DNA from 4 places in the Massilia sp. PAMC28688 genome. Region 3 is predicted to be linked to each of the others. Evidence: predicted binding sites of a transcription regulator. Region 3 holds the regulator's gene; each other region holds the start of a gene.

Region 1 (7,210 bases), 130 kb from region 3:
GCTTGATGCCGGAATGGCGAAATTGGCGTTTCTCGACTCAGCGCTGATGCGCGCCGCTTTTTACCGCCGCCTCGTGGGCCGCGGCCAGCGCGGCGTCGCGTTCTGCCACCCTTTGTGCGGCCGGGCGGGCGGTGATCTGCGCTGCATACTCCGCGAACACCGCGCGTTTTGGCACGATGCCAAAATCCATGCCCCAGCGCAGCGCCACGCCCCACAGCACATCGGCCGCCGAGATGGTGTCGCCGAGCAGGTAGGGCGATGATGTCAGCTTGGTTTCCAGCACGCCGAGCATCGTATCGAAGTCGCCATAGGGGGTGTGCATGGGTTCCACCGGTGGGCGCTCCAGAAATCGGTCCACCAGCGCCGGCTCGTAGCAGGCCGCGTAATAGACAAGCCAGCGCAGGTAGGCGCCGCGCCGGGGATCGTCAAGCACGGGCGACAAACCGGCGTCGGGAAAACGATCGGCCAGATGGATGAAGATGGCCACCTGTTCGGTGACCAGCGTGTCGCCATCCAATAAGGCTGGCACTTTTCCAAGCGGATTTATGGCAAGGAAAGGTGGCTGGCGCTGCTCGCCTGCCTTCATGTTCAGGACCCGCAGTTCGTACGGCGCGTTGAGCTCTTCGAGCAGCGTCAGCACGCCGGACGAGCGGCTATGGGGCGCATGAAACAGGGTGATGGGACGATGTGATGTCATGGTTTTCTCCTTCAATGGTTATTCTCGGGGCGGCCGGCGGCGGCCGGTTGAAGACAGAATACGACGACCACCCTGACATCTTTTGTCAGGTATGCGATAGACTGGCTGCATGCGCGCCAGCCGACTCCTTTCCATCCTCACCACGCTGCAGGCGCGCGGCCGTGCCAGCGCGCGGGCGCTGGCCGATGAGTTCGGGGTATCGCTGCGCACCATCTACCGGGATGTCGATGCCCTCAGCGCGGCCGGCATTCCCATCTACAGTGAGCGCGGCAATTTGGGTGGCTATCGTCTGCTGGACGGTTACAGGACACGCCTGAACGGGATCTCGGCCCTGGAAGCGGAGTCGCTATTCTTGAGTGGCTTGCCCGGGCAGGTGGCCGACCTGGGGCTGGGCGCAACGTGTGCCAGCGCACAGGACAAACTGCTCGCTGCACTGCCGGCCGCGATTCGGGCAGGCGCGGGCCGGATGCGGTCGCGTTTTTATTTGGATGTGCCGGGCTGGTTTGACCAGAGCGAACGCCCTGCCTGCCTTTCCCGCTTGGCCGAGGCGGTCTGGAGCGAGCGGCCGATTCATATCCGCTACCGCAGCTGGACGGCCGAGAAAGAACGCGTGCTCGATCCGCTCGGCATTGTGCTCAAGGGCGGCGCCTGGTATCTGGTGGGCCGGACCGGGGCCATTATCCGCACCTACCGTGTGTGCCGCATCCTGCAGCTCGAACTGCTCGAAGGGCGCATCGATACGAGCGAGCAGTTTGACCTGGCATCGTACTGGACCGACAATGCGCGCCGCTTCGTGCAGGAGCATCACCCGGAACAGGCCACGCTCCGTCTCTCGCCGCGGGGCTTGAAGATGATGGCGGCTTTGCTGCCGCCGTTTGCCGTCGCTGGCGCGGCCATCTCGCCACCGCACGAAGACGGATGGTGTACGGTGTCCCTGCCGGTTGGGCCGTTTGAATACGCCGCTCAGGATGTGCTCCGATTTGGCGCAGAAGCGCAGGTGCTCGCACCCGAGCAATTGCGCCAAAAGGTCATGGGAATCGTCGGGCAGCTGGCGGCGGCCTACGCGGTAGCCCAGCCATTGCACACGGGGGAGGCGCAACGGGAAGCTTCGTGAATCGCAGCACTTGGCACCTGCCGGCCCTGCTGCGCATGGTGCGGTTATTCGTCGGGACGCAAGGTCAGTACCCGCACACCGTTGCGCGTCACGGCCACCGTGTGTTCGAACTGCGCGGACAGCTGGCCGTCGCAGGTAACGACGGTCCAGCCGTCCGCCTCGGTCTGCACCTCGCGCTCGCCCTGATTGATCATCGGCTCGATCGTAAATACCATGCCTTCCTTTAGCACCAGGCCCGTTTTCGGCTTGCCCCAGTGGAGGACCTGGGGCGGCTCGTGCATCTCGCGCCCGATGCCGTGGCCGCAGTATTCTTCGACCACGGAGTAGCCGTGCGCCTTGGCGTGCTTTTCAATGGCGTGGCCCACGTCGCCAAGACGTGCGCCGGGTCGCACAGCCTTGATGCCTTTCCACATGGCGTCGTACGTGACTTGTACCAGCCGTTTGGCCGCGGGCGAGACTTCGCCGACCAGGTAGGTCTTGCTTGAATCGGCGAGGTAGCCATTCTTTTCCAGCGTGATGTCGAAGTTGACGATATCACCGCTTTGCAGGATGTCGGCGGTGGAGGGGACGCCGTGGCACACCACGCTGTTGCGCGACGCGTTCAGCGCGTACTCGTAGCCGTACTGGCCCTTGCTGGCAGGGCGCGAGGCGAGGTCGTTCACGATGTAGCGATCCACCAGGTCGTTGACGTCCATGGTCGACATGCCGATCAGGTTCAGCTGGTCGAGGTGGCTGAAGACACGGGCCAGCAATTTGCCCGACTGCGCCATGAGCGCGATTTCTTGCGGACTTTTCGTCATGTCGCCGCGACCCTGACCGCCTGCGGCGCCATGCCTGCCGTTCTCAGCTCGCGGGCGACAATCTCGCTGAAACTGAGCGATGGATTCATTTCGCACAGCATGCCCATCCTGATCCAAAAGGCGGCCTGGCCGTTGATGGAGCGGCAGGTGACGGCGCTGGCCTTGCGCAGCTGGTCGTGCAGCTCTTCATCGATATTGACGATGCCCATACTACCTTTCATATATAAATCGTATATGGATTATATATTGCTGATGAGCTGCGGCGCAATGGAGCATGCGGTAATGGAAAGTGAACCGGTTATTCCGATCCGTTGTCCTTAGCTGCGAGGGGAGGGGCCACGGGTGTCATCACACTTTCTCCAATAGCGGCAGCGCCGTTTTCACCTGCATGATTGACTTTGAGGATGCGGCTGCCAAGTGCGGTGCCGGCGTGGAGGGACATGATTGCCTTGACAGAATGATTTCAGTTTCGTGAATGAACAAAGAGTAACATTCTATGCTGCGGCGGCAGACATTCAGAAAATAAATAGACCCGGCTGTCATAGGGAAAACCCGTGTTTTCCACGGTCATTGCCAGCCTCTTCCGCACAAAACCACCTTGCCAAAAGCGGGTCGGGATAGTACTGTATATCCATACAGTACTTTTCAAGTTGACATCATGAGCACACCCGCATTATCCGCTTCTCCGGAGGATTTGCATCCCTCCCTCTGGCGCGCTTCCCAGCTGGCGCATGCGACCGCGCGCTGTGTCGATACCGGCCACGCCACGCTCTCGTCCCAGCTCCCCGGTGGCGGCTGGCCCACCGGCACCCTGATCGACTTGCTGCCCCAGCAGCCCGGCATTGGCGAACTGCGCCTGCTGCGTCCGGCCCTGCTCAAGGTGGCCAAGCGCCGCATCGTGCTGCTGCAGCCGCCCCATCCACCGCAGGCGCTGGCGCTGGCGGCCATGGGCCTGCAGCCGTCACAGCTGATCTGGATCCGCAGCAGCCGCAGTACCGATGCCCTGTGGGCCGCCGAGCAGGTGCTGCGCAGCGGCAGCTGTGGCGCGCTGCTGTTCTGGCAAAGCCACGCGCGCGGCGAATCGCTGCGCCGCCTGCACCTGGCCGCCCAGGGCGGCGAGACCCTGTTTTTCATGCTGCGCCCGCTGGCGGCGGCCCAGGATTCCTCGCCCGCGCCGCTGCGCCTGTCGCTGCGCCCGGCCGTGGGCGGCCTGGAGATCGGCTTCGTCAAACGCCGGGGACCGCAGCGCGATGCGCCGCTGTTCCTGCCCCTCACACCTTCTTTACTGCAGCGCCATGCGACTTTGGATCGGGCTATCCCTGCCCCAGCTCCCGCTCGAAGTGTTCAGCCCGAACTGGTCGGCTGACAGCGGCAGCGTGGTCCTGGAACAGGAGCGCGTACTGATTGTGTCGGCCGCTGCACGCGCCGCCGGCGTGCAGCCGGGCATGCGCCGCGGCGGCGTGCTCATGCTCATGCCGGAGGCGCGCCTGCACGAGCGCTTGCCCGAGCATGAAGTCCGGGCCATGCACGATGTGGCCATGGCCCTGCTGCAGTACACGCCGCTGGTGGCGCAGGCCGAGGAATCGACCCTGCTGATGGATATCGGCGCCAGCCTGTCCCTGTTTGGCGGCATCCGCGCCTTGTGCCGGCGCATTCGCGCCAATTTGCGTTCGCTCGGTTTCACCGCCTCGCTCAGCTGCGCGCCCACCGCGCGCGGCGCCTGGATGCTGGCGCGGCGCGGTGCCGGCCGGGCGCTGACCATGGCCTCCATGGTGCGGCGCCTGGACCGCCTGCCCAGTGCGCTGCCGCCACCGGCACGCGCCTTTGCCGCCTGGTTCGAAGGCATTGGCTGCTACACGCTGGGCGACATGCGGCGCCTGCCGCGTCCCGGCCTGCAGCGCCGCTGCGGCCGGCCCTTGCTCGACCTGCTCGACGCGGCCTATGGCATGACGCCCGAACTGTTTGACTGGATCGAAGCGCCCACCACCTTCAGCGCCAGGCTCGAATTGTTCGACCGCGTGGAAAACGCCGAGGCGCTGCTGTTCGGCGCCCACCGCCTGCTGTTGCAGATGACGGGCTGGCTGTGCGCGCGCCAGCTGGCCGTGGAGCGCATCGTGCTGCAGCTCGAGCACGAGCGCGGCAAGGTGGCGCGTCCGCCCACCATCATCGAAATCGTGCTGGCCGAAGCGACCTGGCGCGACGAGCACCTGGTGCGTCTGCTCAAGGAGCGGCTGGGCAAGGTGGAGCTGGTGGCGCATGTCATCGGCCTGGTGCTGGAAGCGCCCCAGGTGCAGGCCATGGCGCCGCCGTCGGATTGCCTGTTTCCCGATCCCGGCGGCAGCGAGGATGACCAGCAGCGCATGCTGGAACTGCTGGTGGCGCGCCTGGGGCCGGACAATGTGCTGCAGGCCGCGCCCCAGGCCGATTATCGCCCCGAGCTGGCCAATATGTGGGTGCCGGTGCAAAAGAAGGTGACGATGCGCGCCATGGCGGCCCAGATGCCCCCGGACGTGCTCAGTTTGCCGCGTCCCAGCTGGCTGCTGGCCAAGCCGATTGCGCTCTTGATGCGTAACCACCGGCCGTTCTATGGCTCGCCCCTGAAAATGGCGTCCAACCCGGAACGCATCGAGGCCGGCTGGTGGAGCCAGTCACAGACGCGCGACTATTTCATTGCGGAAGGGCAGGACCACGCCCATTACTGGGTGTACCGCGAACGCATCGTGGGCGCGGCCGAGGATGCCGAGCCGCGCTGGTTTTTGCATGGCTTGTTTGGGTAGGGGCTGTTTTTCCGCCAGCCGGTGCGCCGGCAGCGAGCATGTCGTACGCCGAAAGATCCGAAGCGGCCATGGGAGCCGCCCGGCCATTCGGCGAACAGCGCACTTACTTGACCTTCTCGATTCGCTCCACTTCCACTTTCGGTTTGCCCACCAGGTCCTTGTCAAATTCGCCCAGGATGCGTACTTCCATCTTGTCGTCAATCGGTGTATTGGCAGGCCAGATGTCGTCATCGATCTCCAGGTCGATCTCGCCGCTGCTGTCGGCAAAGCGATAGTCCTCGTCACTGGTGCGACGCACGATGCGCCCTTGCAGGCTCACCATGGTGTCATCTTTTCCCGACGCCATCAGCGCGCGCACGGTGGTCGGGGCAACGGTGGCTGCTGCCTTGTTGGTGGTCACCACCGCGCTCCTGGCGCTGCCCGGCCCGGTGTACTGGGCATACGCTGCGCTGCTTGCGGCGCCAATGAACGCCATGCCAATGATGGTAGCTAATTTCATGTGGTCCTCCTTGGTCGTGTAGGAGCGTCAAGATTACCCTTTTTTCACTTAACCTTCACTTAACGGATCCTCCCGTGCCGGCCTGCTGCGGCACGCCTCGGCCAGCAAGCGCTATGATGTGCTTTTATGGCTTCTGGAAAGTTGTTGTGGTCCCACCGTTTCGGATTCGCACCCTGGGTTGCCTCGAATGGCCGCTATACCGGCGCAGCCGCCTGCGGGCGCTGGCCGAGGCACCGCATGCCTTTGGCAGCACGCTCGCGGCCGAGCAGCACCGGCCGGACGCGCTGTGGCAGGCGCGCCTGATGGCAGCCAGCCCGGCCACCGATTGCCCGCTGGTGGCCGAGCTGGACGGCATGGTAGTTGGCATGGTCTGGGGCAAGATTGACGCCGCCGATCCTTTTCTGGCCCATCTGTATCAGATGTGGGTGGCGCCCGAAGCGCGCGGGCGGGGCGTGGGAGCGGCCCTGATCGAGGCCGTGCTTGGCTGGGCACGCGGTAACGGCGCGCGCGTGGCCCAGCTGGCCGTGAGCGAAGGCAATGAAGCTGCGGCCCGGCTGTACCGGCGCGCCGGCTTTGTTGGCAGCGGCAAGTTCGAGTCCCTCCACGCCGGCTCGGCCATGCGCTCTCAAGTCATGCAGCTGGCGCTCAGCGCAGTGCCCGCGCAGCACGCGCCCGGCCGCTAGCCCGAATATTTCATCAGTAGAGGTCGGCGGTACGTGCCGTAGCGCGTTATTACTGGTATCTGACGCCATTAATAACCGGAGACCGCCGATGCCAAATTGTACCGAAGAACCGATTGAATTGGGGAAAGTTGGGCGGCGCGTGATTGAAGCCGCTTTCGATGGTGGCGATATCGTCAGTGATGGTGGCGCACTTCTGCTTCGGCAGGTCGATCAACGCATCGGTTTGACCAAGGCGATTGCACGGGTATTTGATGACCGTCGTCGCCGTGCCAGCGTGGCACATAGCATGCGCGATCTGTTCGCGCAGCGGATATACGGCCTGTGCTGCGGTTGGGAGGATGTGTGCGACCACAACGTGCTTCGGCGCGATCTGGCGCTGCAAACTGCTGTTGGCCGGGTCAATGACCTGGCCTCGGCACCGACCTTAAGCCGCCTTGAGACTTCGGCGACGCGAGAGCATGCTGCAGCCTTGCACGGCGTACTGCTCGATCAGTTCATCGCCAGCAAATCCGGGCGGCCCAAAGAACTAATCCTCGATATCGATGCCACTCACATGCCATTGCATGGCGCGCAGGAAAAGGCGCATTTCCATCGCTACTACGACAACTACTGCTACCTGCCACTGTACGTCTTCTGTGGC
Region 2 (7,210 bases), 1.1 Mb from region 3:
CGGACTGGATGATCAAGGCGCTGTGCCGCGACATGCAGATCTGGAATGCGGCCGGTGGCCAGTCAATCCGGCTCTCGCTCAATCTCTCGCCCCAGTACCTGGACCGCGGCGACTTTTTCGAAAAAATGCGCGGCGCGCTGGTGCGCTATGGCATATCGCCGGCCCAGATCGAGGTGGAAATCACCGAGAATATCTGCATCCGCAGCCCGCAGTACGCCATCGAGCAGCTCAACAAGCTGTGCGAACTGGGCGTATCGGTGGCGATTGACGATTTCGGCACCGGCTACTCGTCGCTGTCCTACCTGCACCGCTTCCCGATCCACACCATCAAGATCGATCAGTCCTTCGTCAGGGAGATCCATGACGAGCATGGCCACTACCCGGTCATCCTGGCCATCATCTCAATCGCGCGCGGCCTGGGCCTGCACCTGATTGCGGAAGGCGTGGAGACGGAGGTGCAGGCGCGCTACCTGCGCTCGCACGGCTGCGTCACCATGCAAGGTTTCCTGTTCCACGTACCCGTTTCACTTGCCGCCTTTATCTGCGTCCTGGAAGAGCACTTCGCCATGCCGGACGCTGAAAACAACGTCGCTTCGCTACAGGCCTGAACCCATGCACAATTCATTCTGCCAGACGGTGCCGCCATCGACCGACCAGGGCTGCAGCGCAGACTTCTTGCGCGTAAAGGCACTGGCGCGCGCGGGCGACGCCAGCGCCCAGCACCGCACCGGCTTCATGTATTTCCATGGCGAGGGCGTGGGCCGCGACCTGGGTCAGGCGCTGCACTGGTACCTGAAGGCTGCCTACTCCGGGCTGGCACTGGCTCAGTACAACCTGGGGGTGATGCACCAGCGCGGCCAGGGCGTGGAGCGCGACGAGCAGCAGGCCGTCCACTGGTATTTGCTGGCGGCGGAGCAGGGCTACGCGCCGGCCCAGTTCAACCTGGGCTGGATGCACGCGCGCGGCGTGGGCGTGGCGCGCGATGTGACCAAGGCGCATGGCTGGTTCGCGCGCGCCGCCGCCCAGGGCGATGCAGGGGCACAGAACAACCTGGGCATGATGTACGAGACCGGCAAGGGTGCGCCGCGTGACCTGGCCAGGGCCGTAGCGCTTTACCGCAGTTCCGCCATGCAGGGCCACGCGCGCGCCCAGTTCAACCTGGCCATGTGCTGCCAGCGCGGCGAGGGGGTGGAGCAGGATGAGCAGCAGGCCATCGAATGGCTGCGCAAGGCGGCCGACCATGGCCATGCGGGCGCGCAGTTTAACCTGGGACTGCGCTACGACAAGGGGACAGGCCTGGTGCAGGACAGCGAGCGCGCCGCGCACTGGTACCGGCGCGCGGCCGGCCAGGGCCATGCGAGTGCCCAGTTCAATCTCGGGCTGCTGCATGACACCGCGGCGCCGCCGCTGCGCAGCGAGGTGCTGGCGCTGGAGTGGTACCGCAAGGCCGCCGCCCAGCATCATGCCGGCGCGCTGGACCATCTTGGTCTGCGTTATCAGAACGGGCAGGGCGTGGAGCGCGACGACGTCAGGGCTGCAGCCCTGTTCGAGCAGGCCGCGCGCCAGGGTTTCCCCAGCGCGCAGTATCACTATGGTCTGCTGTTCGACGGCGGCCGCGGCATTGCCATCGACGCACTGCAGGCGGCGCACTGGATCGGCCTGGCCGCAGCGCAGGGCCATCTGCGCGCCCAGTTCGACATGGGCCTGCGCTGCGACGCCGGTACCGGCGTGGCACAGGACGAGCAGGCAGCCCTGCACTGGTATCGGCGCGCCGCCGACAAAGGCTATGTGCCGGCGCAGTTCATGCTTGGGGTGCTGCACGACCGGGTGGACAGCCCTGCGTACGACCCGCAGCTGGCCGTGTCGTGGTTCCTCAAGGCGGCCGCGCAAGGCTACGCCCGGGCCCAGTTCGCAATGGGCCTGCGCTACGACAGCGGCAACGGCGTGACCCCGGATCACCACGCGGCCTACGCCTGGTATGTGCGTGCCGCGCGCCAGGGCCATGCGCGCGCACAGCTCAACCTTGGCTTGATGCACGCTGCCGGGCATGGCGCCGGCCACGACCTGCTGGCGGCCTATGCATGGCTGGCGCAGGCCGAGCGTGGCGGCGCCCACGGCGCGCGTGCCGCGCGCGACCAGGTCACCGAGCGCATGAATATTGATGAAGTGGCGCAGATCGCACGCCTGGAAGAAGAGCTCGAGCTGGCCTAGCCGGGGCGGCCGATCACGGCAAGTGCCGGATCCAGCCCTCCCAGGCAGTGTCCTGCCGGGCGCCGAAGGCGCGATAGAACGCCTTGGCGGCGTGATTGTGAGGCAGCACATCCCACTTGATACGCCCGCACCCGTGCTGGTGCGCCTGCGCCAGCACGCCAGCCATCAGCGCCTGGCCGATGCCTTGCCCGCGCGCTTGCGCCAGCACATACAATTCCTTGAGTACGAGGCTGGGCCGCAGGTCGAAGGTGAACGGCAGCAAACAGGTGACGGCGTACCCCAACAGCGGGCCGTTGCCCGCCTGCGCCACCAGCGCTGCGAACTGGGGCGAGCCGTCAGCCTGCAGGCCACGCGCGAGCAAATCCTGTTCCGTCACCCGGAACTGCGCGCTGTAGCCCTCGAACACGGCCAGCTCGCGCATCAGGGCAAGCAGGGCAGGGCTGTCGCACGCAGCGGCTGGGCGCACCGTGCAGCCGGACGGCGGCATCAGGCCGCCGCCGGCAGCTGCTTCAGTGCAAAGCCTTCGTCGATCCATCCCGTGATCCCGCCCGGCATGGTCTTGACGGCATGGCCCAGGCGCGCCAGGCGAATCGCCGCGCGGGTCGCGCCATTGCAGTGGGGGCCGGCGCAGTAAGTCACGAACAGCGTGCCGGCCGGGTAATCGGCCATCTTGGCGGCCACGATTTTCCCGTGCGGGAGGTGGACGGCACCGTCGATGTGGCCAGCTGCAAACTGCGCCGGGCCGCGCACATCAAGCAGCACGAAATCCCGGGCGCCGCCCTGCAGGGCGTGGTGGACATCCCAGCAATCGGTCTCGTGCTGCATGATGGCCTCGAAATGCGCCAGGGCGTGGGCGGGGCTGGCGGCGGGTATGTCGGTAACGATGGACACGGTCATGCTCCTGTAGTGGTTGACGAGCAGATTATCGGCGCCGGCCGCCGGCGGGGGTAGTGGCGCAAACGCCAATCTCCGGTAACATGACGCCATGAACCAGCATCTTGTTGTGGCCCTTGCCTACGATGGCCTGTGCACGTTTGAATTCGGCTGCGCCGTGGAAGTATTCGCGTTGGCGCGCCCGGAACTGGGCGTGGCCTGGTATGACTTTGCCGTGTGCGCAGTCGAGGAAGGACCAATCCGGGCCGCCGGCGGTATCACCATCGATGCCCCATATACCCTGGCGCTGCTGGAACGGGCCGACACCATCATCATTCCCGGCTGGCGCGACCCGGACCAGGCGCCGCCGGCACCCTTGCTGGCGGCGCTGCAGGCGGCGGCGCAGCGCGGTGCGCGCCTGTGCTCGATCTGCTCGGGCGTGTTCGTGCTGGCCGTGGCGGGCCTGCTGGACGGGCGCGCCGCCACCACGCACTGGCGCTACGCGCGCCAGCTGCGCGAGCGCTACCCGGCCATTGAGGTACAGGCCGATCTGCTCTACGTCGATGGTGGCCAGATCGTGAGCGCGGCCGGCTCGGCGGCCGGGCTGGACATGCTGCTGCACCTGGTGCGGCGCGACCACGGCGCGCGCATCGGCAACCTGGTGGCGCAGCGCCTCGTGGTGCAGCCGCACCGCGAAGGCGGGCAGGCGCAGTTCGTGTCGCGCCCCATGGCGCCGGACCAGGATGGGCGCCTGGCCGCGCTCATGGCGCGGGTCCGGGCCGAACCGGCCTTCCCTCATACGCTCGCGTCCATGGCGCGCGCTGCCGCCATGAGCACGCGCACCCTGCAGCGCCAGTTCCAGGCTGCCACCGGCATGGCGCCGGTCGACTGGCTGATTCGCGAGCGGGTAGCCATTGCCAGGGATTTGCTCGAGTCGCCCGGCCTGCCGCTGCCGCGGGTGGCCCAGCTGGCCGGTTTCGGGTCCGAGGAATCGCTGCGCCGCCATTTCCGCAATCTGCTCCATACCAGCCCCGGCGCCTACCGCAAGCGCTTCGCGGCCCCGCCGCCCTGAGTCGTCCGCGCCACATTCTGGCCATCCCATCGCAGCCGTGCTGCGCCCGCGCCCGGCGTGGTGTACTATACTGTATGGGCATACAGTAATCAGGACAAAGGCCGGACACCATGGAATTGATGGACAAGCTGGAAATTCTCGCGGACGCGGCCAAATACGACGCTTCCTGCGCCAGCAGCGGGGCGCCCAAGCGCACGTCAGAAGGCAAGGATGGCATTGGCGCCACCAATGGCATGGGCATTTGCCACAGCTATACGCCGGACGGGCGCTGCGTGTCCCTGCTCAAGATCTTGCTCACCAATTTCTGCGTGTACGATTGCCAATATTGCGTCAACCGCCGCACTTCCAACGTGCCGCGTGCGCGCTTTTCCGTCGACGAAGTGGTCAAGCTCACGGTCGACTTTTACCTGCGCAATTACATCGATGGCCTGTTCCTCAGTTCCGGCATCATCCAGTCGTCCGATTACACCATGGAGCAGCTGGTGGCCATTGCACGCCAGCTGCGCGAGGTCCATCACTTCCGCGGTTACATCCACCTCAAGACCATTCCGGACGCGGACCCGGCCCTGATTGCCGCCGCCGGCAAGTATGCCGACCGGCTCAGCGTCAATATCGAGCTGCCGACCGAAGGCAGCATCGAGCGCCTGGCGCCTGAAAAGAACGTCCATACCATCAAGCTGGCCATGGGGTCCATTCGCCGCAAGCTTGACGAAAAGGCGGAAGAACCCAGGTCGCCCACCTTTGCCCCGGCCGGGCAGAGCACGCAAATGATCGTGGGCGCGGACGCCAGCGACGACAAGACCATCCTGTCCACCGCCCAGACCCTGTATGGCAGCTACAAGCTCAAGCGCGTGTATTACTCGGCCTTCAGCCCCATCCCGCAAAGCCCGGGCACGGTACCGCTGGCGCCGCCGCCCATGCAGCGCGAGCATCGCCTGTACCAGGCCGACTTCCTCATGCGCGGCTACGGCTTCCAGGCGGGCGAACTGTTGCCTGCCGCCGGCAACCTGGCGCTGGACATCGATCCCAAGCTGGCCTGGGCACTGTCGCACCGCGAACATTTTCCGCTGGACTTGAACATGGCCGAGGAAAGCATGATCGCGCGCGTGCCCGGCATTGGCCTGCGCAATGCCAAACGCCTGGTGGAGCTGCGCCGCCTGCGCCGCATCCGCTACGCCGACCTCACGCGCCTGCGCTGCAGCATGAAGAAAATCGCGCCCTTCATCGTCACGGCCGACTACCGCCCCGCCGCCGATACCACCGCCTCGGAAGTGCTGCGCCGCTCCATGGCCGAACATTCCCCCAGACAGCTCGATCTATGGGCGGAACTGCAGGCAGCCTGATGAGCGGTTCAGGCGCCGCCGCCACCGTGGCCGCAGGCCGTCCGGTGCTGGTCCATTCGTTTGACGAGTGGCGCACGGCAGCGCGCGACCTGCTCGGCCATCACGTGCCGCCGCATGCGGTGCAGTGGATTTCGCAAAAAGACGGCGGCGACCTGTTTGCGCATGCCGAGGAACCGCAAGGCGCGCCCGCAGTCAAACGGGGAAGCCCCACGGTGCGCATCTCGCGCAAGCTCATGGACATGCTGCAGACGGCCGCCTGCTGCCGGGTGCCCAACCGCTGGGCCTTCCTGTACCTGGTGCTGTGGCGCTGGCAGCAGGGCGAGCACGATGTCATTTCACCGGCCGACGAAGATGGCGCCAAGCTGACGTCCATGGTCAAGGCAGTCAAGCGCGAGGAGCATGACATGCATGCCTACATCCGTTTTCGGGAACGGCACGAACAGGCCGGGCCACCGCGCTTTGTCGCCTGGTTCGAGCCCGGTCACGATGTGCTGCCCCAGGTGGCGCAGCACTTCGCCGCGCGCATGGGGCGCGTCACCTGGATGATTGCCACGCCCGAGGCCAGCGTCATGTGGGATGGCACCACGCTGCACAGCACCGGCCCCCTCATGCGCGGCCCGGAAGACATCGATGACGCCGGCGAAGCGCTGTGGCTCACTTATTACCGCAGCATCTTCAACCCGGCCCGCCTCAATGCCGAACTCATGCACGGCCATATTCCATCGCGCTTCTGGAAAAACCTGCCCGAGGGCGCCATCGTGCCCGCAATGGTGACGCAGGCCGCGGCCGGTGCGCGCAAGGTGGGCCAGACCCGCAGCGTGGGCGAGCGCGGCGGCACCGTGATTCCCATTGCGCCCGACAAGGCCCAGCCCCAGCGCGATACCCCCAGCACGCTTGACGCCTGCCGCCGCTGCGAGCTGTGGCAGGATGCCACCCAGGCAGTGCCGGGCGTGGGGCCGGAGACGGCCGCCATCATGCTGGTGGGCGAGCAGCCGGGCGACCAGGAAGACCTGGCCGGCGAGCCGTTCGTGGGGCCGGCCGGGCAGCTGCTTGCGCGCGCCATGCAGGATGCGCAGGTCGAGCGCGGCGCCATTTATCTCACCAATGCGGTCAAGCACTTCAAGTGGGAGCCGCGCGGCAAGCGGCGCATGCACAAGACCCCGGCCCAGCGCGAGGTGGAAGCCTGCAGCTACTGGCTCGACAGCGAGCTGGCCCAGGTGCAGCCGAAGGTGATCGTGGCGCTGGGCAGCACGGCGCTCAAGGCCGTGACGGGCAATCCCCATGCCACGCTCAAGGATGTGCTCGGAAAACCGTTCATGCACCAGGGCCGCTGGATCGTGACGGTCTACCACCCGTCCTACATCCTGCGGGTGCCGGGCGAGGACATGAAGGCCCAGGCCTTTGAGGTCATGGTGGCCGGTTTGCGCGAGGCGCGGCAGCTGGGGCTGTGATGGCGCGCCAGCAGACTTTACTGCGCCGCCTGCCGGTGATGCCACGCCAGCAGGGCGTCAATCAGGCCGCGCCGGTTGACGGGATCATCGGGCAAGACGATATCCGGCGCCAGCAGGGGCTGGGCCTGGGGTCCTGCCGGACGTTCCAGCACCATGCGCGGCACCACCAGTGTCAAGCCTGAATGCGGCAGCGTACGTACCTGGGTGCCACCGCTTTGACGCGTACGCGCATAGCCGCGCTCGCCCACCAGCTTGCCAAA
Region 3 (7,210 bases):
GGGCAATGCAATTCCTTGGCCAGGCCCTTGAGGCTACGCGAAATCTCGGAAATCTCCGAGGCGCGGTTGTCGCCCGGCTGGCTGCCGGTCATGAGCTGCAGGTAGTCGACGATGATCAGGCCAAGCTTGCCGCACTGGCGCGACAGGCGGCGCGAGCGGGCCCGCAGTTCGATGGGGTTGAGCGCCGGCGTCTCGTCGATGTAGAGCTGCGCTTCATTCATCTTCTGGATGGCGTGGGTCAGGCGCGGCCAGTCTTCATCGTTCAGGCGGCCCGTACGCAGGCGGTGCTGGTCGAGCTGTCCGACGGAACCGAGCATACGCATGGCCAGCTGGGCGCCGCCCATCTCCATCGAAAACACGGCCACCGGCAAGCCGGCCTCGATGGCGACGTTTTCGCCAATATTGACCGAGAACGCCGTCTTGCCCATCGAAGGACGGCCCGCGACAATCACCAGGTCGCCCGGCTGCAGGCCGGACGTCATGCGGTCCAGGTCAATGAAGCCGGTCGGCACACCGGTGATCTCGCTCTGGTTGTCGCGGCTGTACAGCTCATCGATGCGTTCCACGACCTGCGTGAGCAGCGGCTGCACCGCCACCCAGCCCTGCGAGCCGCGCGCGCCCTGCTCCGCGATGGCAAAGATCTTGGACTCGGCTTCGTCCAGCATCTGCTTGACTTCCTTGCCCTGGGGGTTGAAGGCCTGGCCGGAAATCTCGTCGGCCACGGTGATGAGCTTTCTCAGCACGCCGCGGTCACGCACGATCTCGGCGTAGCGGCGAATATTGGCCGCCGACGGCGTATTCTGCGCCATCGCATTGAGGTACTGCAACCCGCCCACGTCGTCGGCCTTGCCGATGTTGGTGAGCGCCTCGAACACGGTAATCACGTCGGCCGGGCGCGAGGCGTTGATGAGCTTGACGACCTGCTCGAAAATGATGCGGTGGTCGTAGCGGTAAAAATCGTCGGCGTGCATCATGTCCGCAATACGGTCGAACGCGGCGTTATCACGCAGCAAACCACCGATCACAGACTGTTCTGCTTCAATCGAATGGGGCGGGATACGGAGGGCGTCGACTTGCGGATCGGATGGGGCATTCATGGCGCGAATTATACCTGCTTCGTGTCAAGAGGCTGTAATAAAAGGGTGAGTTTTCGCGCAGATTTACGGGAAGATAAGCGCAAAAAAGCCGGGCGAACCCGGCTTTTTGTGCATTGCAACAGACAGCTTGCTTAGGCAGCTTACTTACGCAGCTTCGCCCGTCACGGCAATGGTGATGTCCACCACGACATCGGTGTGCAGGGCAACCGATACAGCGTGCTCGCCGGTGGTCTTGAGCGGGCCGTTAGGCATGCGGACCTGGGCTTTTTCAACAGCGAAGCCTTGCTTGGACAGGGCTTCAGCGATGTCGAAGTTGGTCACGGAACCGAACAGACGGCCATCCACACCGGCTTTTTGCGCGATGCTGATGGTCATGCCGCCCAGCTTCTCGCCTTCGGCCTGGGAAGCCGACAGCTTGGCAGCTGCTGCTTTTTCCAGTTCGGCGCGCTTGACTTCGAACTCGGCAACAGCCGAGGCGGTCGCGCGGCGAGCCATTTTTTGCGGGATCAGGAAGTTACGTGCGTAACCGTCCTTGACCTTGACCACGTCGCCCAGGTTGCCGACGTTGATGACTTTTTCCAACAGAATGATTTGCATAGATTTCTCCAGTAGGTCTGCCAGCAATTAAGCGTGGTGCAGATCGGTGTAAGGCAGCAGCGCGAGGTAGCGGGCGCGCTTGATGGCGGTGTCCACCTGGCGCTGGTAGTGCGCCTTGGTGCCGGTCAGGCGTGCTGGCATGATCTTGCCGTTTTCCTGGACGAAGTCTTTCAGCGTATCGACGTCTTTGTAGTCGACCTGTTCTACGTTGGCGGCGGTGAAGCGGCAGAATTTCTTACGCTTGAACAGTGGGTTCTGTTGTTTGCGCTTTTCTTTCAGCTTGAGCTTGTTTTTGTCGAACTTTTTACCGAATGCCATTTGAGGCTCCTGTATCTAAAATGTGCTCCGCTTAAGCGGCGGCACTAAAATCAATGATGTGAAACACCAGGCTTTTGCTACTGCGGTTCTTCTTGGCCAGAAATCCTGTGAACTGATGTACGGCACCCAGTTCGGCCTGGCTGAATCGTCCTGAAATTTCACCTGCCGCAAAGGCAGCAATTTCAAACTCGACCAACCTGGGCACCCCTGCTTCGACCTGCTGCGAACTGTGCATCAGGGTGGCGGACACGATCGGCACGCCGGCCGGGGTGTAGCGCAAGACATCGCGCTCGCAAATCTGGGCTACGAACTGAAGTTGATTCAAAAGATCACATCAGGTTCAGGATTCTGTACAACAATTAGGCCGCGGCTGCTGGCGCTGCTGCTGGAGCCGGGGCTTCAGCGCGGTGGCTCTTGGCTGCGTCTTCACGTTGTACCGACTTCATCATCGGCGATGGCGTGGTTTCAGCCTTCTTCATCTTAACGGTGAGGTGACGCAGCACGGCATCATTGAATTTGAACGCGGTTTCGAGTTCCACCAGGGTCTCGTTGTCGCATTCGATATTCATGCAGATGTAGTGTGCCTTTGGCAGCTTCTGGATCGAGTAAGCCATCTGACGACGGCCCCAGTCTTCAACGCGATGAACATTACCGCCGCGCGTGGTCACGCTGGCCTTGTAACGCTCGATCATCGCCGGGACTTGCTCGCTTTGGTCCGGGTGGACGATAAAAACGATTTCATAATGACGCATGCAACACTCCTTAGGGACGTTTAAACAAATGCCCACCTCGGCGTCAAGACGAGTGTGGGAAGGGAAAGCCGGCGATTATAACCCGATTCGCGCACCGCTGGCAATGCCTGTGTTGCTTCCAGGTTATGGGTCGGTCAGGGCACGAAATCAGCGTCAAGCAGTTGCTCCTCGCTGTAAGGAAGCGCTGCCGGGAATATCGCTCTGGCCAGTCCGGTCTGTTCGGCAGCCTGCTCAACTGAGCCACGATAGTTCTCGTGAGCGAAGTCGAGAATGTGCCGGCGCAGACTGGGGCTGTCTTGCAGCACCCTTCCCAGCCGGGTGCGTTGCGTCCGCAGCGTTGCAAGCCAACTTTTGCTCTTGCGTTGTGGTTGATACTGGCACTTCAGGAGATGCACAACAATCAGGTCCAGTCGGCTTCGCACCTCACGACGTTCGCTGCGCAAGATCCCTCCGACTTCCTCGAATAAGTTGTCCAGGTCAAGTTTGTCAAACTGACGCTCACGCAGCAGCAGTAGCTGGGCCTCCAGCCACAAGGTGAAATCGGCTTCGTAATCGGCCTTGTCATGGACTTCTGGCCTATCGTTCAGGTTCATTTCTGCCTCCATCGCCCTTTGGACCGCCGAATCTGCAAAAAATTCAGGCAAATTCGCATTTAACACTTGCGCTGGGCGAAATACTGTACAAAAATACAGTCTGTTCATACAAACAGCCACCCCAGCCCATGATCAAGCTCACGCCACGCCAGGAACAGATCCTCAACCTGATCAAGGATGCGATCGACAACACCGGTTTTCCTCCCACCCGCGCGGAAATCGCCAACGAGCTCGGCTTCAAATCTGCCAATGCGGCTGAAGAACACCTGCAGGCGCTGGCCCGCAAGGGTGCCATCGAGATTTCGCCCGGCACCTCGCGCGGCATCCGCCTGGTCGGCGCCAGCGTGGAAGCCATTCCCCTGGTGCCCCCTACCCTCATGATGGCGCTGCCGCTGGTGGGCCGCGTGGCCGCCGGTTCGCCCATCCTGGCGCAGGAACATGTGGAAGCGACCTACAGCGTGGACCCGGCCATGTTTTCGGCCAAGCCGGACTTCCTGCTCAAGGTACGCGGCTGGTCCATGCGCGACGCCGGCATCATGGATGGCGACCTGCTGGCGGTCAAAAAAGTCGACAGTGCCAAGAACGGTCAGATCGTGGTGGCCCGGATTGGCGAGGATGTCACCGTCAAGCGCTACAAGAAAACCAATGGCCTCATTGAGCTGCTGCCGGAAAATCCCGACTTCAAGGTCATCAAGGTCGATCCCGAGCTGGATGACTTCGCCCTCGAAGGCCTGGCCGTCGGCCTGATGCGCAGCTGGCACTGACAGCCAACGGGCCGGCGCATGCCGGCCTTTTTTGTCTGCCGGCGCGCTGCGGCGCGCCCTTCCCGGCACAGGCAATGTATTATCGGCATGTCATCAATCCCCATGCTGATCGATAGCGTCATGCGGCTCTATCCTGGCGATTCCACCACCCATGCCGAGCGATCACGAGCCGCCTGCCCTCCACGCCCAGAGCCTCGGCTGGCAACTGTTTGAAAGCAGTCCCGACTGCGTAAAGCTGCTCAGCTGCGACGGCCGTGTCGTGTCCATGAACCAGAACGGCCTGTGCGCCATGGAGATTGACGATGTCTCCCGCTTGCTGGGGGCTGAGTGGAAGTCGCTGTGGCCGCCGGAGAGCCATCAGAAAATTGCATCGGCACTAGCGCTGGCGGCCGCCGGCGGCACCGGGCACTTCCAGGCATTCTGCCCCACTGCCAGGGGCGCCCCCCGATGGTGGGACGTGGTGGTGACGCAGGTGACGGCGCCCGATGGCCATACGCACCATTTGCTGGCCGTGTCGCGCGACATGACGGCCACCCATCAGGCCGAACGCGAACTGCATGCCAGCGAAGCGCGCTTTCGCTCGCTCGTCACTGCCACCAGCGCCATTGTCTGGAACCGCGCCGCTGCCGGTGGCCTGGTCACCGAGCAGCCCAGCTGGGCCGCCTTTACCGGTCAGACGGCGGCGCAGTACTTGCACGAAGGCTGGCTGGAAGCGGTCCATCCCAACGACCGCGCCGGCACCCTGCGCGACTGGGAGCGGGCATGGACGACGGGTACTGTTTTCCAGACCCGCCACCGGCTGCGCCGTGCCGATGGCCACTACCGCGACATGGATGTCAAGGGCGTGCCGGTAGTGGGCGATGACGGCGAGGTAACTGAATGGATTGGCGTGCACGTCGACGTGACGGCCGAGATCGAAGCGAGCCGGGAACGCGAACGACTGTTCAAGCAAGTGCAGGCGGCCAATCAAAGAATGAATGACATCCTGCGCCAGACCCCTGCCTTCATCTGCGTGATGCGCGGTCCCGAGCACATCGTTGAATTGATCAATGAACGCTACCTCCAGCTAGTGGGCAACCGCAACCTGGAAGGCCGGCCCTTCCGCGAAGCCTTGCCGGAAGTGGCCGGACAGGGTTACTTTGAAATGCTCGATTCTGTGTACCAGAGCGGTGAACCGTTTTTCGGGTTCGACATGCCCGTGATGCTACAGCGCAAGCCCGACATGCCGCTCGAAAAGCGCTTCATGGACCTGGTGCTGGCGGCGCTGCGCGACGCCGATGGCCGGGTGACCGGCCTGCTCGCCCATGGCGTGGACCAGACGCACCGCAAGATTGCGGAGGCAGCCCAGCACGCCAGTCATGAGCGCCTCCTGCTGGCCACGGAAGCCACCGAGCTTGGCTTGTGGAGCTGGACGCCCGAGACCGACGCCGTGACGTGGGAGAATGCCCGTCCCTACGCAATCTTCGGGGTGGCGCCGGGCGACGGCCCGGTGAGCGCGGCGCGCCTGCTGAGCGACTTCCTCCACCCTGACGATGCCGCCGGGTTTCGCCAGGCAATCAGCCAGGCCGGCGTGGTCGGTGCGCGCTTCTTCTTCCAGGGCCGCATCAGGCGGCCGGACGGCGTGCTGCGCTGGGTGGAGTTCTTTGGCCGCGCCATGGCAAAGCGCGATGATGCGCCGGCCGAGCTGGCAGGCACGGTACGGGATATCACGGCACGCAAGGAAGCAGAAATTGCCCTGTACGACAGCCGCGAGCGCTTTGAAAAGATCGTCAGCCAGGCCGCCACCGGCGTCGTGCAGCTCGACACCACCGGCTGCATCACCTTTGCCAACGCCCGCTTTGCGCAAATGCTCGGCTATCCACTGTCGGAAGTGATCGGCATGAACATCGTCAGCGTCACGGCGCCTGACGCGGTAGCGGCCACAGCCAGGGCCATGCAGCAGCTGTTATCAGACGGCATCGGCTTTGTGATTGACAAGCATTACCTGCGCCGGGACGGCTCCTTGCTGCCGGCCACCAGCAGCGTCAACGCCCTGCGCGATTCGCGCGGCGAGGTGCAGGGAATGGTCGCGATCGTGCTCGACACCACCCAAAGCAAACTGGCCGAGCAGGAATTGCGCGCCAGCGAAGAGCGCTACCGCACCGTGTTCGAAGCCATGGACCAGGGTTTCGGCATTATCGATATCCTGCTTGACGATGCCGGCCAGCCCGCGGACTACCGGTTTGTGCAGATGAACAGCATGTTCGAAAAGCATACCGGGCTGCGCAACGCGACCGGCAGGACCGTCCGCGAACTGGTCCCCGACCTCGACCCGTTCTGGATCCATACCTACGGGCAGGTGGCGCTGACCGGGGAAGCGGTGCGCTTTGAAAGCGAGGCCAAGGCCATGCAGCGCTGGTTCGATGTGTATGCCACCCGCATTGGCGGGCCAGGCAGTACCAGGGTCGCACTGCTGTTTAGCGATGTCACGGCGCGCAGGCAGTCCGACGAACGCCAGCGCCGCCTGGCGGCAGACCTGGAGGAAGCGGACCGGCGCAAGACCGTCTTCCTGGCCACCCTGGCGCACGAACTGCGCAATCCCCTGGCGCCTATCCGCAGCGGCCTGGGCGTGCTGCGCATGGCGGGCGACAATCCGGCCACCCTGGCCCGGGTGCGCGAGATGATGGAGCGCCAGGTCGGCCACATGGTGCACCTGATCGACGACCTGCTCGATATCGCGCGCATCAGTGGCGGCAAGCTCGATCTCAAAAAAGCCCGCACCGACCTGCGCACGGTGCTGTCGAGCGCGATGGAAACGAGCATGCCCGCCATCGAGGCCGGCCACCATCAGGTGGCCGTCAACCTGCCCGCCAGCGCCCTGTATGCGGAGGTGGACCACATGCGCATCGCCCAGGTCGTGGCCAACCTGCTCAACAATGCCGCCAAATACACACCCGCGGGCGGCCGGATTGCCTTGTCCATGGCAGCTGCGGGTGACTGCGCCGTCATCGAGGTTGCCGACACCGGCATCGGCATTGCGCCCGAAGCGCTCGACAGTGTCTTTGACATGTTCAGCCAGGTGGGGGCAAGCCTGGGCCAGTCACAGGGCG
Region 4 (7,210 bases), 1.7 Mb from region 3:
CAGCGCCAGGTTCACCTGTGCCAGCCCCAGTTGCCGGCACAGCAGGTGGCCGTACACGCGCACCTGCGCCCAGTGCAGGTGGCGGTGATTGTCGGGCATGCGCGCCAGCTCGCCGCGGTAGGTCTTGACTTCTTCGATCAGGTTGTGCCCGGGGTCGTAGCCGTCGGCGCGGCCGCGCACCAGCAGTTCCAGGCCATTGCTGCCCAGGTGGGTGCCGGACAGGCTCACTTCCGTCTGATACGTGGCCCCGCGCCGGCCCGCCACCACCGCGTGGCCGGCAATGCCTTCCTGGGCGGTGGGCGAGGGCGTGAAACGCAGATCCAGGTCACCCTGTTTGGCGGTGAATTCGCACAGGGCGCGCACGGCGACAGCGTAGGTCAAGCGTGTGCCTCCGACCACTGCAGGTAGCACACGGAAATCGGCATCTGGTGCGCCGCGCAGTACTCGATCCAGCGCAGCTGGTTGTCCTGCAGGCGGTCACCGGGGCCTTTTACTTCGATCATGTTGTAGCGCTGTTCGGTGGGCCAGAACTGGATCAGGTCGGGAAAGCCCGTGCGGTTGGCCTTGATGTCGAGCAGGATGCGCTCGCACCACTTTTTGAGATGCAGGGCCGGGATGCAGTCCAGTGCCAGGTCCAGCAGCTCTTCCGACAGCGCCTCCCACACCACGAACGGCGACTGGATGCCGCACTTGGCGTGGAAGTTGGCGCGGATGGTGGTGCGCCAGTCCTCGCCATCGAGCTGGTCGAGGCATTGGCGAAACAGCGCTTCGCGCCGGTGAAAGAAGTCGGCACTGAGAAGGTCGGCCGGCCCGCGATGGAAGGGGTGGAAAAAGGCGCCGGGGATGGCGCTGAAAATGGCGCGCCAGCACAGCAGGCCAAACAGCGCGTTGATGAGCGTATTCTCGACATAAAACACGGGCGCATCGTCGCGCTGGAGGTGGTCGCGCACCACCCCTTCCACCCACCACGATTCCTGCGGCATGGGCAGGCTCAGGTCAAGGCGGGTGATGGCCGGATTGCGGCGCCGGGGCGTTTTGTCGTGCCCCAGCTTGCGCCGCAGGCGCGGCCCGATGCGGGCCAGCTGCTGGCGTTCGGCGTCGCTCTCGGGAGCTTCCTGCGCCCGGGTCAGCAGCTCAAAAGCGCGCCCGTACTGCCCATCTTTTTCCAGCACCCGGATGGCGCGCCCCCGTGCGCCGGGGAAGCGGCAGGACAGGTACAGGGTGATGGCATTGGCCCAGTCCTTCTGCTTTTCCACGTGCTGGGCGATCTGGAAGACGAGCCGCTCGCGCCGGCTGTTGATCCAGTCATTGTCGAACACTGCCGCCGGCAGCGTTTGCAGCACCTCGTCCAGCGCTTCACCGAGCTCGAATCGTTCCTTGCAGGTGTGCAGGGCGAGGTAGTCGTCGACGTCGCGGCGGCTGCGAAAGCCGCGCGAGCCGCTCGAAAACTCCACCTGCTCGTACTTGAACACGCCCAGGTCGGACAGCACGAATTCCGTCCAGTCCTGGCGCAGGTTGCCGAAAAAGATCAGGCGCAGGCGGTCGCACAGGGGCTTGACGAGGATGCTGAAAGCCACGTCGCCTGATTCGCGGTACCAGTCGGAAAAGGTGCGCGGGTCGCCAAATTGCGCCCGCAACGCTTCCAGCTGGTCCGCCTTGCGCGCCCCTTTTTCGTGCAGCGACAGGCGGAACACGGCGGCCAGTTCTGGCTTGAGCAGCAGGTCGAACAGTTCGTCGAGTGTAATGACCGGGTCGCTCGTCACCCAGCCGGTGGGCAGCAGGGCGCGCGCCGCCTCGACGGGGCAGCCGATTTCCGCATAATTGAGCTTGCTGGCCCGAAATAGGGTGCCCTTGCGCATGACCATGCGGACGAACAGGGCGCGCGAAGGCTGCGGCAAGCCGGCAAAGGTGCCGATAAATGCGCGCTCCTCATCGCTGAGCAGGTCGTCATACCGTTCGCCGATCCATTCCAGTACCCGGTGGAAGTTGTCCAGGTAATAGAACTCATTTTCAAGAACTTTGCGCATCTGTACTGCCGGACTTCGTCATGACTGTGAATATATACAGTATAACTTCTGACCCGGGCAAAACCCAGAAGATTCCCCGCTTTCGGCTGCCGTGTGGTTTTTTGCCGCTCAGGGGCGCATGCCGTGCAGCGCACCGCACAGGTTTTCCAGCACGGCGCCCGGCGTGCATTCTTGGGCAGCGGCGCCCTGATCCGGGGGGCGGAGCGGCGTCAGGGTCAGGATCGAGGCGATCAGGACAACATCCGGGTCTGGCGCGGGGCTCGCGCGCAAGGCTGGCCGTGGCAGCGAAAGTTTGAGCGGGCGCGTCGCGGCCCCGGTTCCGGCCCGGGCAGCCGGCGTTGACGCCTTTTTCGGTGCCGGCAAGGACAGGTGCTGGTCCACCGGCATGTGCATAGGAGGCGACAAGGGGTCCGGAATGGGCAGTGAGGAGTCATCGAGCACCGGGGGCAGGGGATCGGCCGGCACCTGTGCTGCCGGCACGTGTTGTGCCGCGTGTTGCGCCACGTCCATTGCCGGCACGTCCGTTGCCGGCACGCCTGCTGCCATGGGCGCTGACACCGGAACCGGCGCAACAGGCGAGGGCGCCCCCGCAATTTCCGCGGAAATGATTGCTTTGCCACGCGTGGCGTTTTCATGTTCCTGGGCGATCACGGCCACGGTCAGCATCAAGCCGGCGACCACGATGCCACCGGCTGTCAGTACGGCAATCTGCATCCGCGACAGGCGCTGCGGCTCGTCGCTGTAGGCGTAGCGCCGGTAGGGCTTGGGTTTGCTATGGCTCAGGGCCGTGATGGTGCGGCGGGAGCGGTGGTCGTCAGGTGAAGGCAAGGCTGGCTCCGGAAAGATGTTGTCTTCCCGATTAGAAACAAACCACACAAGATCGTGATGACCTTGCACAAGATTTGCCGGAGAAGAAAGCCGCCTGTGCAGCCAGACGTATCGGTTGAGCTGGCGCAATCCTGGCCTTGGAACCTCGCCCAATAATGGCATTCCGACGTTTTCTCTAAGGCACTTATGTCAATTCACTCTACGCTTGCCGCCATTGCCTGCGTCGCCGTCCTGAGTGCATGCGCCGGTGCGCCACCGGCGCCGCCAGTGCCTGCGCCGCCAACCCTGGCCGCCCTGCTGGCCCAGGCCGAGGCCGCCCTGGCCGCCAGGCAGGAGGCACGCGCCATCGGCATCCTCAAGCAGGCGACGCTGGCGTTCCCCCGCGAGAAAGCGCCCTGGCTGCGGGCGGCACAGGTCAGCTTCGACTGTCACCAGTACGGTGAGGCGATCACCTTTGCCCAGGCGGCGCTGGAGCGTGATCCGGACGATATCAAGGCGCACAGTATTGCTGCCGTCAGCGGCCTGCGCGTGTCCAGCCAGGCCCTGCGCGACCTGGCCCACAAGAACAATGTGACCGGGCCCGTCAAGACGGAAGCCCAGCAGCTGGCCAAGCTGCTGCGCACCAGCATTGGCGGCGACATCATCGTGCCGGTCAAGCGCCCCCTTCCCCGGCAGCCTGCGCTCAAACCGCGCGTGGCGGACGAGGATGATCCGTTCCGCCTGCTGCGCGAGGACATGGCACGGAACGGATCGGCCGCCAAGTGATCGAACCAGCACCCAAGGAGAACGTCATGAGAGTACCCACCCGGATTTATGTAGCCAACCTGCCGGCACGACAGCGCACCACGGCCATTGTGCTGTTTCTGGTCATGTGCAGCGGCGTGGCGGCCGGCGCCGTGCTGTAGGGAACGTGCCGCCGGACCGACGCCGGCGGCAAGTGTGCTGTCTGGCCGGGCCTTGGGGCGGCGTTCAGGAAGGCTGCTTGCCGGCCGCGCCGGCCTTGGCGCCGGCTTTCACGGCGCCGCCCACCTGTTCGGTTGCCTTGGCAATTTGCGCTTCCACCACCTGGACCGCCTGGCGCGTTGCCTGGGTGACCTGCTCGTAGCCCTGGAAGGCATTGTCAATCGCGGTCTTGATGATCTGCACCGCATTTTCCGACCCCGGTTTCACATTCTTGGTCACGTCGTAGATCAGTGCCGTCAGCGTGCTCTTGGCTTCGGCCAGGTGGGCGTCGGCCGCGCTGGTAAATTCATTGTGGATATCGTCAATGATGACCTTGAGCTCGTCGCCATACTGGACGGCGCCCGCCATGTCCGGCTTGGCATGGGAGGTGGCAATGTCCATGGCGGCCTTGGCATCTTTGGCCTGGCTCATTTCCTTGCCCGCGGCCATGGCGCCCGCTACCGAATTTTTTGCCGTGGCCATGTTCAAGGCGACTACCTGCTCGACCCCATCGACCGCCTTGCTGGTCAATGCATTGAAGGTCATCATCTGAAGTTCGAAAAGCGTCTTGGTGGCGGATGCAAATTGTTCGGGATTCGTAAACATTAACTTCTCCTCAGTTTGATTGGATGCTACAGACGGCTTGCTTCATCTCCCCCGGTCAGGCAGGTCATTTATGTGGTGGGATTTCCTTTGTGCAGTGGCTGTCGCGGAATGGGCCGCTGGCTTTTTCCCAGCCAGGGCCGAGCGGAGTCTGGTGACAGACCAGTTTGCCGTCGGCCTTGCTGCGCCATTTGAACCAGGCTGCCGGCGCGGCCATCGCCGCCACGCACATGCATGCGAGGAGGGCGCCGACACCGATTGCTGGAATGGTCTTCATAAGGCCGAGCATAGCTTGTTCGGGCGGCAAGTCAAGTCCGGCACGTTATGCCGATGTCAAAGTGCCGGGTTGGCGCCTTGCCCATTGGGCGCAACGCGCGGCAGGGTGAGCGTAAACGTGGTGCCGCTGCCGGGCACGCTGTGCAAGTCAATCTTGCCCCCAAGAATGCCTGTGACAATGTTATGGGCCACGTGCAAGCCGAGGCCGGATCCGCCCGAGCCTAGTTTGGTGGTGTAAAAGGGATCGTACACGCGCGCTGCCACCTCGGGCGCGATGCCGTGTCCCGTGTCCGCGATGGAAATGGCCAGCTCCGACACCGATACCGGCACCGCGCTGATACGGATGCTGCCTTCGGCATCGGCATCAAAGGCGTGAACCAGGCAATTTTCAAACAGGTTGCTCAGGGCCTGGGACAGGGGGCCGGGATAGCTGTCCATGGTCAGGCCCGGTTCCATCACCAGTTCCACGGCGATGGGGCGCTTGCGGATGGAAATGCGCAGCGGCAGCACCAGTTCATCCAGCAGTTCGCTGACGGAAAATATTCGCCGCTGGGAGGTGGTGCGGTCCACCGCCAGCTGCTTGAAGCTCGACACCAGCCGCGCCGCCCGGTGCAGATTGCGCACCAGGATATCGCTCGCCTCATGGGCCCGCTCGAGATAGCTGTTCAGGCGCGAACGGCGCAGGCCCGCGGCGATGTCTTGCTCCAGCGCCTGGGCATGTTCGGCCATGGTGGTGGCGATGACGAGACTGTTGCCGATCGGCGTATTGAGTTCGTGCGCCACACCCGCCACCAGGGTGCCGAGCGCGGCCAGCTTGTCGCGCCGCACCAGTTCTTCCTGGGTAAGCGACAGGGTGGCCAGGGCGGAGGTAAGTTCCTCGGTGCGCTCGGACACGAGTTCTTCCAGGTGATCGCGGTGGCGCTTGAGTTCTTCCTCGCGCCGCGTGCGCTCGATGGCAATGGCGGCCAGGTGCGACACCACCTCAATGAGGCGCAATTCCTCTTCGTCTGGCGTGCGCACTTCGCGATAGTAGACGGCAAAGCTGCCCAGCACGCCGGCGCCATCAAGGACAATGGGCGTGGACCAGCAGGCGCGCAGGCCGTACGGCTGGGCCAGCTGCCGGTACTTGTCCCATAATGGATCGGTTTCTATGTTTGCGGTAATGACCATTTCCCGCAAAAACATGGCTCGTCCACACGACCCAGCTGCGCTGCCAATGCTCAAGCCTTCAAAGGCGGCGATGAATTCCGGCGGCAGGCTGGGCGCGGCGATGGGATGGACGGTCTTGCCGTTCTGGTCGAGCAGCAGCACGGTGCAGTGCGCCCCCGGCGACAAGCTTTCAATGAGCAGCAGCAATTCGTCCAGGATGGACTTGAGCGGCGCGCCGCGCGCAATCATTTCCAGCAGACGGGCCTGGCCCAGGCGCAGCCGCTCGGCGCGGTTGCGGTTGGTGACATCCATCATGCGCACATGCATCAGGCGCCGGCTTGGCGTGGGCATGATGACCAGCCGCAGCTCGCACGTCATGCGCCGTCCGCTGCTGTGCACAAATTCTGCTTCCAGCACCTGGATCAAGCCCTGGCTGACCCGTTCGATGTAGCTGTCAAGCAGTGCCTGCGAACGCTCGCCATTGGCCTGGGTGGGCGGACACAGGTCCACCAGCTTCTTGCCGAGCAGCTCGCGTTCGCTCACGCCAAACAGGGCGCACGCATTGCCGTTGACGTCAATGAGCTTGCCGCTCTGGATATCGAGCAGGACCACCGTATCCGGCGAGCCGGACAGCAAGGCATGGTAGTTGACCATCAGCGACAGGGGATTGACGTCGGTCTGGTGCAGGGCCAGCAGCTGCTGCACCTTGTCGATCAGCTGGCGCGGGTCGAACGGGCGCGCAATGTAGTCGCTGGCGCCGGCGTCGGCGCTGTGCTGGCGCTGATCCAGGTCGAGGCTGGCGCCAAGCAGGAGCACGGGAATGGCGGCTGTGGCGTCGGCGCTGCGGATCAGGCGGCACAGCTCGAAGCCGTCGCGCTGGCGCATGCCGATATCGATCAGGGCCAGGGTGATGCTGCCGTCGGCCAGCAGGGCCAGCGCGTGGTCGGCCTTGGTGGCCACAGCGACCTTGACGCCCTCGCGGCCAAGTTCATCGGTGAGAGGGGCGAGGTCGGCCGGACTTTCCGATGCGATCAGAACGGTGGCGTCACGGGTGGGAGGCGACATTTTCACGGCATGGTCCTCGCGCGGCAGATATCGCCAGTGTAGATCAAATCAGTCAATACGGATACGCGCACGGACGCAGCACAACGCAAAACGCCGCAGCCTGGAACCAGGACTGCGGCGTTCGATACTGCGAATTGGGCGGGAATATACTAACCCGGTAGAGTGGTGCCCACGGAGGGACTCGAACCCCCACACCTTGCGGCACATGGACCTGAACCATGCGCGTCTACCAATTCCGCCACGTGGGCACTGATACTGCTGCTGCTCAAACTAAAACGCCGCAATCTGATGATTACGGCGCAATGTCTTACGACTACTGC

Evidence for each region. Region 3 encodes LexA, which represses DNA repair genes until DNA is damaged. Its sites were predicted from a motif close to ACTGTATNNNNATACAGT; they were not measured.
Region 1: imuA (translesion DNA synthesis-associated protein ImuA) is a predicted target of LexA. The motif match lies at 3,234-3,251, and genes of this name have one in related genera.
Region 2: KY495_RS10745 (putative DNA modification/repair radical SAM protein) is a predicted target of LexA. The motif match lies at 4,226-4,243, and genes of this name have one in related genera.
Region 4: KY495_RS23065 (VRR-NUC domain-containing protein) is a predicted target of LexA. The motif match lies at 2,051-2,068, and genes of this name have one in related genera.

What each region holds. Positions count from the first base shown of each region.
Region 1 is NZ_CP080378.1:3,389,408-3,396,617, forward strand. It holds gene KY495_RS15150 (glutathione S-transferase family protein) at 38-697, opposite strand; gene KY495_RS15155 (YafY family protein) at 807-1,811, shown strand; gene map (type I methionyl aminopeptidase) at 1,856-2,611, opposite strand; gene KY495_RS15165 (ParD-like family protein) at 2,608-2,820, opposite strand; gene imuA (translesion DNA synthesis-associated protein ImuA) at 3,270-3,977, shown strand; gene KY495_RS15175 (DNA polymerase Y family protein) at 3,907-5,388, shown strand; gene KY495_RS15180 (YgiW/YdeI family stress tolerance OB fold protein) at 5,492-5,887, opposite strand; gene KY495_RS15185 (GNAT family N-acetyltransferase) at 6,034-6,570, shown strand; partial or broken gene KY495_RS15190 (IS1380 family transposase) at 6,659-7,210, shown strand, end outside.
Region 2 is NZ_CP080378.1:2,391,121-2,398,330, forward strand. It holds gene KY495_RS10720 (EAL domain-containing protein) at 1-608, shown strand, start outside; gene KY495_RS10725 (tetratricopeptide repeat protein) at 613-2,211, shown strand; gene KY495_RS10730 (GNAT family N-acetyltransferase) at 2,225-2,698, opposite strand; gene KY495_RS10735 (rhodanese-like domain-containing protein) at 2,698-3,102, opposite strand; gene ftrA (transcriptional regulator FtrA) at 3,197-4,156, shown strand; gene KY495_RS10745 (putative DNA modification/repair radical SAM protein) at 4,267-5,499, shown strand; gene KY495_RS10750 (UdgX family uracil-DNA binding protein) at 5,499-6,950, shown strand; gene KY495_RS10755 (S41 family peptidase) at 6,968-7,210, opposite strand, start outside.
Region 3 is NZ_CP080378.1:3,519,492-3,526,701, reverse strand. It holds gene KY495_RS15760 (replicative DNA helicase) at 1-1,097, opposite strand, end outside; gene rplI (50S ribosomal protein L9) at 1,242-1,694, opposite strand; gene rpsR (30S ribosomal protein S18) at 1,722-2,012, opposite strand; gene priB (primosomal replication protein N) at 2,044-2,337, opposite strand; gene rpsF (30S ribosomal protein S6) at 2,372-2,764, opposite strand; gene KY495_RS15735 (DUF29 domain-containing protein) at 2,899-3,357, opposite strand; gene lexA (transcriptional repressor LexA) at 3,486-4,121, shown strand; gene KY495_RS15725 (PAS domain-containing protein) at 4,273-7,210, shown strand, end outside.
Region 4 is NZ_CP080378.1:5,241,338-5,248,547, reverse strand. It holds gene KY495_RS23070 (ATP-dependent DNA helicase) at 1-381, opposite strand, end outside; gene KY495_RS23065 (VRR-NUC domain-containing protein) at 378-2,027, opposite strand; gene KY495_RS23060 (hypothetical protein) at 2,136-2,855, opposite strand; gene KY495_RS23055 (tetratricopeptide repeat protein) at 3,042-3,620, shown strand; gene KY495_RS23050 (phasin family protein) at 3,825-4,403, opposite strand; gene KY495_RS23045 (hypothetical protein) at 4,468-4,677, opposite strand; gene KY495_RS23040 (ATP-binding protein) at 4,734-6,890, opposite strand; tRNA gene KY495_RS23035 (tRNA-Leu) at 7,054-7,138, opposite strand.